DNA from 4 places in the Pseudomonas sp. NY8896 genome. Region 1 is predicted to be linked to each of the others. Evidence: riboswitches for the same ligand, from Rfam matches in the RefSeq annotation. Region 1 holds a riboswitch; each other region holds the start of a gene.
The links. A riboswitch is a leader RNA that binds a small molecule or an ion and turns the genes downstream of it on or off. The one in region 1 is predicted to bind cobalamin.
Positions count from the first base shown of each region.

Region 2: another riboswitch for cobalamin. It lies ahead of Q9451_RS17490 (CbtB domain-containing protein); the one in region 1 lies ahead of cobW (cobalamin biosynthesis protein CobW).
Region 3: another riboswitch for cobalamin. It lies ahead of Q9451_RS19920 (ABC transporter substrate-binding protein); the one in region 1 lies ahead of cobW (cobalamin biosynthesis protein CobW).
Region 4: another riboswitch for cobalamin. It lies ahead of Q9451_RS19910 (TonB-dependent receptor); the one in region 1 lies ahead of cobW (cobalamin biosynthesis protein CobW).

Region 1 covers NZ_CP132350.1:4,043,381-4,045,573, reverse strand. Annotated here, with positions in the region: gene Q9451_RS18060 (hypothetical protein) at 1-154, opposite strand, end outside; gene Q9451_RS18055 (glyoxalase superfamily protein) at 151-528, opposite strand; cobalamin riboswitch at 629-846, shown strand; gene cobW (cobalamin biosynthesis protein CobW) at 948-2,015, shown strand; gene cobN (cobaltochelatase subunit CobN) at 2,019-2,193, shown strand, end outside.
Region 2 covers NZ_CP132350.1:3,903,330-3,905,522, forward strand. Annotated here, with positions in the region: gene Q9451_RS17485 (LLM class flavin-dependent oxidoreductase) at 1-855, shown strand, start outside; cobalamin riboswitch at 969-1,193, shown strand; gene Q9451_RS17490 (CbtB domain-containing protein) at 1,287-1,475, shown strand; gene Q9451_RS17495 (CbtA family protein) at 1,485-2,171, shown strand; gene Q9451_RS17500 (cobalamin biosynthesis protein) at 2,171-2,193, shown strand, end outside.
Region 3 covers NZ_CP132350.1:4,448,810-4,451,002, reverse strand. Annotated here, with positions in the region: gene Q9451_RS19925 (iron ABC transporter permease) at 1-41, opposite strand, end outside; gene Q9451_RS19920 (ABC transporter substrate-binding protein) at 41-1,051, opposite strand; cobalamin riboswitch at 1,162-1,361, opposite strand; gene Q9451_RS19915 (DUF1624 domain-containing protein) at 1,390-2,193, opposite strand, start outside.
Region 4 covers NZ_CP132350.1:4,445,267-4,447,459, forward strand. Annotated here, with positions in the region: gene Q9451_RS19905 (GNAT family N-acetyltransferase) at 1-531, shown strand, start outside; cobalamin riboswitch at 596-804, shown strand; gene Q9451_RS19910 (TonB-dependent receptor) at 913-2,193, shown strand, end outside.

The DNA.
Region 1 (2,193 bases):
TACGAAGGCTGCCCGGAAAGTCCTCGGGGTCGAGGCGGTGAGTGAGCCAGCTGAAACCGACGATCTGCGCCTTGGCGGTTTCGCAGGCATCGGTCAGGCACGCCACCAGCTCCCGCTCCAGGCGGGCCATTTCGCGTTTGCCCAGTGCCTTCACGGGTTGGCCTCGTCATCGATCTGCTGGCAAAAGCGCAGGCGGTTGCCGAACGGGTCCCACACCTGCATCTGCAGGCCCCAGTCCAGGCGCTCGGCCTCTGGCCGGGCGTAACCGTACTGTTTGTCCTGCAGCTCGCGCTCCAGCGCGCGCAGGTCGTCGATGCGGGCGAACACGGTAGAACCGGGGCATGCATCGCCATGGTGCTCGGAAAGGTGCAGGATCAGGCCGTCGCGGTGAATCTGTACGTACAACGGCAGGTCCGGGCTGAAACGATGCTCCCAGTCCAGGCTGAAACCGAGGAAATCGAGGTAGAACTCCTTGGCCTTGTCGACCGAGAAGATGCGCAGTACGGGTATGGCGGGGGCGAGGGGCATGGGACGTCCTTGACCGTGGGCAGAGTCGCTACTGTAACGCAGTAGCACCAAGAGTGGTCGACCAGCCCGCCGCAATGGTTGACCACCCGCCAGCCACTGCGTAGCCTTGCCAGTTCGAGGTTCTTCGGCCAGGCCGAAGCTAAGATGGGAACGCGGTACATGCCGCGGCTGCCCCCGCAACTGTAAGCACCGACAACGGATCGACACTGCCACTGCGCCAGCGCGCGGGAAGGCGTCATCCCGCCAGCCCGCTGTTCAACCGTACGGGGGCCTGGAACGGTGCGAGCCAGGAGACCTGCCTCGTCACGTTTTCGACTTTCAACCGGGCGGGGTGATCCGGTGGCGAACAAGCCCGGCCAACCTCTGGCCCGTGGCTGTCGTCCTGCATGCCCGCGCCACACTGCCAAGGGCAATGCGACATGAAAACACTGGCCAAGCTCCCCGTCACCATCGTCACCGGCTTCCTCGGCTCGGGCAAGACCACCTTGCTGCGCCACATGCTCGACAACGCCCAAGGCCGCCGCATCGCGGTCATCGTCAACGAATTCGGCGAGCTGGGCATCGACGGCGAAATCCTCAAACAGTGCAGCATCGGTTGCACCGAGGAAGAAGCCAGCGGCCGCGTCTACGAACTGGCCAATGGTTGCCTGTGCTGCACCGTGCAGGAAGAATTCTTTCCGGTGATGCGCGAGCTGGTGGCACGCCGTGGCGACCTCGACCACATCCTGATCGAAACCAGCGGCCTGGCCCTGCCCAAGCCTTTGGTACAAGCGTTCCAGTGGCCGGAAATCCGCAACGCCTGCACCGTCGATGCGGTCATCACCGTGGTCGACAGCCCGGCCGTGGCCGCTGGCACCTTCGCCGCCTACCCTGACCAGGTCGATGCCCAGCGCAAACTCGACCCTAACCTGGACCATGAATCGCCACTGCACGAGCTGTTCGCCGACCAGCTGGCCAGCGCCGACCTGGTGGTACTGAACAAGGCCGACCTGATCGACGCCGAAGGCCTGGCCAAGGTGCGCGCCGAAGTGGCTGAAGAACTGCCGCCGGCCGTCAAGGTGATCGAGGCCAGCAGCGGCAAGCTGCCACTGGAAGTGCTGTTGGGCGTGGGTGCCGAGTCCGAGGCGCACATCGATGGCCGCCGCACCCACCACGACACGCACCACGACGGCGACGACCATGACGATCATGACCACGACGCCTTCGATTCCATTTCCATCGACCTGCCCGAGGCCGACGAAAGCCTGCTGCTCGACGCACTGACGCAACTGGTGGTGGAGTTCGGCATCCTGCGTGCCAAGGGCTTCGCCGCCATCCCGGGCAAGCCGATGCGCCTGCTGGTGCAAGGCGTGGGTACCCGCTTCGACAAGCACTTCGATCGCGCCTGGCGCAACGACGAGCCGCGCATCACCCGCCTGGTGCTGATCGGTCAGGACCTTGACGCTGTTCAACTGGAAGCGCGCCTGCGCCAGGCCCTGGGCGCCTGACCCATGCACCTGCTGCGGACCCAGCCCGGCGGCTTCGTGCCGGATGACAGCATTGCCGACCTCGGCCAGACACCCGCCGAGCTGGTGATTCTCTGCAGCGGCGATTCGCACCTGGCATTGCTCGCCGATACCGCCGAGCAATTGCCTGAAGACTTCCCCAGCCTGCGCCTGGCCAACC
Region 2 (2,193 bases), 140 kb from region 1:
CCGACCTTCGCCGCCCGCCAGTTCGCCACCCTTGACCAGCTGAGCCGTGGCCGTGCCTCGATCAACGTCATTACCGGCGGCGACAGCGGCGACCTGCAGCGCGATGGCGACTTCCTGGACAAGGATGCCCGTTATGCGCGCACCGACGAATACCTGCAGGTACTGCGTGACACCTGGACTCGCCATGAACCGTTCGACCACCAGGGCACACATTACCGCGTCGAAGACAACCTGACCCTGGTCAAGCCAGTGCAGCATTTGCCGATCTATTTCTCTGGCGCCTCTGATGCGGCCGTCGAAGTGGCCGCCAAATACGCCGATGTGTACATGATGTGGGGCGAACCGCTGGAACAGGTACGCGAACGCATCGCCAAAGTGCGCAAGGCCGCCGCCCGCTACGGACGCGAAAAGCATATTCGCTTCAGCCTGTCGTTGCGGCCGATTCTGGGCGCTACCGAGGCCGAGGCCTGGGGCCGTGCCGAGCGCATTCTGGCCGACGCCCAGGCGCGGATCGGCATCCACCAGGGCAACCGCCGCGAGAAGAACTTCGGCAAGAGCAATGCCGGCTCTGAGCGTCTGGTGCAGCTGGCCAGCCAGCGCAAAGTGCATGACACCCGGCTGTGGACCGAGATTGCCGCGCTGGGTGGCGGTGCCGGTAACTCTACGTCGCTGGTGGGGACTGCAGAGCAGGTGGCAGAGGCCGCATTGGCTTACTACGAGCTTGGGGTGAGCACTTTCCTGTTCCGCGGTTTTGACCAATTGCGTGATGCGGTCGAGTACGGGCAGGACCTGATCCCGCGCATTCGCGCGCTGGTGGCCCAGCGTGAGTCTGGCCGCGATATTCGAACTGCGTAGATTTCTACGGTACGGCTGCAGGGATAGCGCCGTCCGGCAGGAACCCGCGCAAGCCTGAAATGGGTGGAAGGCAGATGCACCCACAGATTGACGCCAAGCCCGCCCCATGCTCTCCTTATGCCTCACGTTCAGGTGCCCCCATAGGGGGTGAAACGGGAAACCGGTGCGTCGCAGGCCCTCCAGCAGGGCCGGACAATGCCGGTGCTGCCCCCGCAACGGTAAGCGAGTGAAGCGTCTGTACCACTGTGCCTCGTAGTACGGCATGGGAAGGTGACGTGTTCCAGGAGCCCTGCTCTTCCTCGCAAGCCCGGAGACCGGCCTGGCGTTCATGAACACCCCGCGGTGGGCGGGCGCTGTTGCATTCCCCTGGGCGACCCCGCCCGGGGCTGCCGCGCTCGCCCGTTGCTCACTAAAAAGCAGAGGAACGCGTCATGCCCGTCACCAGCGCCAAGCAGCACAGCCTTGCCACACCCGTCACCCTCAGCCAGCGCGTAGTCATCGCCGTCGGCGCCAGCCTGTTGGGCCTGTGCCTGGTGTACTTCGCCGGCTTCTCGCACATCGAGGCCGTGCACAACGCCGCCCACGACACCCGCCACAGCGCCGCCTTCCCCTGCCACTGAGTACGCCTGATGATCACGCGCATTGCCCGTACTGCGGGTTTCAGCGGGTTGCTTGCGGCCCTGTTGCTGACCTTGCTGCAAAGCTTTTGGGTCGCCCCGCTGATTCTCGAAGCGGAAACCTACGAGTCCTCGGCCCCGGCCGCACAACACGAACATGGCGGCAATGAGGGCGCTCATGAACACAGCGCCGAAGCCTGGTCACCAGAAGACGGCTGGCAGCGCGTGCTGTCCACCACCGGTGGCAACCTGGTGGTGGCGGTGGGCTTTGCCCTGATCCTCGCCGCACTGTATGGCCTGCGCGAGCCGAAGCGCGTCAGCACTGGCGCCTTGTGGGGCCTGGCCGGTTTCGCCGTGTTCTGTCTGGCCCCAACGTTGGGGTTGCCACCGGAACTGCCCGGCACTGCTGCCGCCGACCTGGGGCAACGCCAGGCCTGGTGGATTGGCACGGCCAGCGCCACCGCCCTTGGCCTGGCCTTGCTGGTGTTCGCCCGCCACTGGCTGCTGAAGGCGCTGGGCGCCGTGCTGCTGGTTATCCCCCATGTGATCGGTGCGCCACAGCCTGAAGTCCATGAAAGCCTGGCCCCCGAAGCACTGGAGACGCAGTTCAAGATGGCCTCCTGGCTGACCAACGCTGCCTTCTGGGTGGCGTTGGGCCTGCTCAGTGCGTGGCTGTTCCGCCGCTCCAGCGAGGCCTGATGCCGGCTTTCTACGCTGGCTT
Region 3 (2,193 bases), 410 kb from region 1:
GCTGCCAGGGCAACCACGATGCAGGGTAACAGGCGCATCATCACTGGGCTGCTTTACCGCTGGCGAAGGCTGTGGCTAGCGTCTGCACGCCGCGGAACAGGCGGATGCCGGCTTGCATGGCGTCGGCGTCAAGAATGATGATGCGATCGTACTTCACCGCATCCATGTTGCGGGTTACCGGGTCGCTGCGCAGGAATTCGAGCTTTTTCTGGTAGTCGTCGGCGGGGAAGCGGCGGCGGTCCATGCGGGCGATGATCAGCCAGGTGGGGTTGGCCTTGGCCAGGGTTTCCCAGCCTACGGTCGGCCATTCTTCGCTGGACTCGACCACGTTGCGCACACCCAGGGTGCGCAGCATGAAGTCGGCGACGCCCTGGCGGCCGGCCACATAAGGGTCGATGTCGAGGTCGGCGCTGGAGAACCAGAACAATGCCGAGGTGGCCGACAGGTCCTTGCCGGCCAGTTGCGCCTTGGCACTGTCCAGGCGGCCTTTGAGCTCGGCATTCAGAGCATTGCCGCGGTCCTGCACATCGAAGATCTCGGCCAGCTGGCTGATGCTCTTGTAGATGCTGCTGACCTGGAACGCCTGCAGACGGGTGCCGTCGGCGCCGACCAGGTTGTCCTTGCCTTCGCAGTCCGACGGCAGCAGGTAGGTGGGGATCTTCAGTTCATCGAACTGTTCGCGGGTGCCGACCACGCCCTGGGCACCGACCATCCATTCGAACTGCACCGCCACCAATTGCGGGCGCTTGCCGACCACGGCTTCGAAGCTGGGGTCGTTGTCGGCCAGGCGCGGCACCTTGGCGTTCACTGCCTGGTACTCGGGCAGCACGTTGTTGAACCACAGCGAGGTGCCCGCCAGTTTGTCGCCCAGCCCCAGTGCATAGAGCATCTCGGTACCGGCCTGGCCGATGGTGACGGCGCGCTGTGGCGCCTGGGCGAACGTCTGCGGCTTGCCGCAGTTGTCGAGCGTCAGCGGGTAGTGGGTGGCCGCGGCCTGGGCCAGGCCGGTAAGGCCTAGGCCGGCGAGCAGGGTGGCGAAACGGGGCAGCATGCTGGGCGATCTCCTATCGGACAGTTCGGGTGAGGAACGCGCGGACAGGCATCGCCGAGCCCCTGCCGGTGGCAGGGGCAACACTGATGGCCAATCCCGGACACCCCGCCGGTTGGTGAATGTAGGCCGGCAGGTCTCCTGACTGGTGCGTCATGGCCCGGCTCCGGCCTTCCCGGGCGGTCTGGCCCAGTGGCATCGATGGAGCAGGCTCGGCACCTACAGTTGCGGGGGCAGTTCCGTTTGGCCCGTATTGGCGGGCCTGGGATTCCCTATTAGTTCCGTGGTGGAAACCGGCGGCCCGCATGGTAGACCATCGCGCCGCCGGGTGAAAACGCTTTTCAGAAGTACTTCAGCCAGGCGATGTCGCGGCGCCGCTGCTTCAGTTGGGCGAACCCGCGTACTGGCAGGTACAGCGAAGCCGCCAACAGCACCGCGCTCAGCCACACCGCTGCAATGCTCTCGAAGCCGAAGTAGTCGCCCTGGTTGAGGCCCAACAGCGCCACGCTGGCCAGGTACAGCAGCTTCAGCACATACAGGTGCAGCAGGTAGAAGAACATCGGGGCCGCACCGAACACCGCCAGGGCACTGATCCAGCGCGCCTGGCCGGCCCGCTCGAAGGCGCGCAGCAACACAAGGCCGCAGCCCAGGGTCAGGGCCAGGAACAGTAGCGACGGTGGGTATTTGGTGATGTTGAAGAAGCTCATCAACGTTTGCGTGAAGGTGGGGTAACCGCTCCACGGCGCCTCACCATAGCCGTTGAACATGCGCAGCAGGACAAAGCCCAGGAGTGCGAGCAACCCGGCCGTCAGCAGGCGTTGCTGGCGTTGTCCGGCCTCGCTGCCGCGCGCGAACCAGGGGCCCAGGCCATAACCCAGGGCAATGACGCCGATCCACGGCAGCACCGGATACGACGTGCGCAGGCGCAGGTTTTCCGACCATTCAAGCCAGCCGCGGTCGTGCAGGATTGCCCAGGGCACGTGCAGGGCTGACCCCACGCCAAAGTGCAGGCCGTCGAGCAGGTTGTGGCCGGCGACGATGATGGCGCCCAGGGTGAGCAGTGCGGCGCGTGGCAGCCACACCAGCAGGGACAAGGCGATCATGCTGACGCCGATGGCCCAGATCACTTGCAGATAGATCACGCT
Region 4 (2,193 bases), 400 kb from region 1:
CGTTTCTGGCCTACCTTCCAAGCCATTGTCCAGGCCCGTGAAACCTACGCCTTCGAGCCAGCCCTGAGCGTCGAACAGGCTCGCCAGCTGTGGCTGGAGCTGCCCTTGCATACGTTGCTGGCTGAAGAAGATGGCGAGCTGCTGGGTTCCTACTACCTCAAGGCCAATGCTGCCGGGCCTGGCGCACATGTGGGCAATTGCGGCTACATGGTCTGCGAACAGGCGCGCGGCCGGGGCGTGGCGCGCCTGATGTGCGAACACTCGCAGAAGCTGGCGCGCCAGGAAGGTTTTCTGGCCCTGCAGTTCAACTCGGTGGTGGCCAGCAATGAAGTGGCCGTGGCGCTTTGGCACAAGCTCGGCTTCGAGACCGTTGGCCGCTTGCCCAAGGCCTATCGCCATGCCCGCCTGGGGCTGGTGGACTGCCTGGTGATGTACAAATGGCTGGCGGATGAGCCGGTGGTAGAGAAGCCCCCGCTGTTGATCGGGCGCAAGAACATCGAGGCACGGGTTTCGCGGCGCCGCGGACGCTAGCCTTTGCAGGGCTAACCCACCTCCATTGCCCAAGCAAATTTGACGCCCCCGCGTTTCAATGGTCAGATGCGCGCCAGTTTCAGGTGTCCTGCGCCGCCGCGCGCAGGGTGAAACGGGAAGCCGGTGCGTCGTGTTGCCCACGACAAGTCCGGCGCTGCCCCCGCAACGGTAAGCGAGCGAACCCTTCGAGATACCACTGTGCTCCGGCATGGGAAGGTGAAGGTTTCATGCCCCTCGCAAGCCCGGAGACCGGCCTGGAGCTTCACTTGGCAACCCGCGGTGGGCGGGCGCAGGCCGGAATCCGTGCGCGCGCCTGCCTGCATGGTTCGCCTTTGCGTGTTTTCCACCGGGATGCATTCATTCCTGCAGCAGTGGAACGACATGTCCCGTATGTTCAAGCTTCACCCCCTGGCGGCCTGCCTGGCCGTCGCCCTGCCGGCCTTGGCCGATGACCGTGCCCCGCCGCCTCTGGCCTTGCCTTCCACGGCCATCACCGACACCCTCGACAGCCACGCCATCGACCTGGCCACGCCTACCCAGGCCGGCTCGCGCCTTGGCCTGAGTGCCCTGGAAACACCCGCCAGTACCAGCAGCATCAGTGCCGAGCAGATTCAGCAGCGCAACAACCTCACCGTGCAGGATGCGGTGACCCGCTCGCCGGGCATCACCTTCGTCGGCTCCCCAGGCGACGGCGGCACCGGCCTGTCCGCCCGCGGCTTTGCCGGGCACAGTTCGGTGATGACCCTGTTCGACGGCACGCGCCTTTACACCGGCGCCGGCACGCAAACGTTCCCTGTCGACCCGTGGATGGTCGAACGTATCGATGTGATTCGCGGCCCGGCTTCGGTACTGCATGGCGAAGGCGCCACCGGCGCGGTCGTCAACGTGATCCCGAAAAAACCGTTTGCCGGCGAAGTGCGCAACCACCTGCGTCTGGGCTACGGCTCATGGGACCGTCAGCAGCTCGGCCTGGACAGCGGCGGCAGCCTCAGCGAGCGCCTGAGCTATCGCCTTACGCTGAACCAGCAAGATGGCAATGGTTGGGTCGACCGCACCCATTCGCGCAGCCTGGCCGTTAGCGCAGCGCTGCGTTTCGATGCCAGTGACGACCTCAGCTTCACCCTCGCCCACGACCGTGGCGAGGCGCAGCCCGCCAACTACTACGGCACGCCGCTGATCGACGGCCACTATCGCAGTAGCCTGCGCAACAAGAACTACAACGTACAGAATGACGTGCAGCGTTATGACGACGAGTGGACCCGGCTGACCACCGATTGGACGCTGAACGACCACCTCAGCGCCAGCAACCAGCTGTACTACATCAAGAGCCGCCGCCACTGGCGCAACGCCGAAGACTACAGCTGGGACGCCGAGCGTCAGCAGTTGCTGCGCGGCAGCTACCTGGAGATCAAGCACAACCAGGAACAGTTCGGCGACCGCCAGACCTTCACCTTCGACCACACCCTGTTCGGCCTGGCCAGCAAGACCGTGGTCGGGGCCGAGTACAACAAGGTGCGCTTCAACGTCGACAGCAATTCACCCTACAACGATGTCGGCGGCGACTACATCGACCCATGGCAACCGCAGCCCGGCGGGTTCCACAGTGCCTCGCCGCTGCGACCGCAAACCTTGTCCACCACCCATACCTTTGCCCTGTTCGCC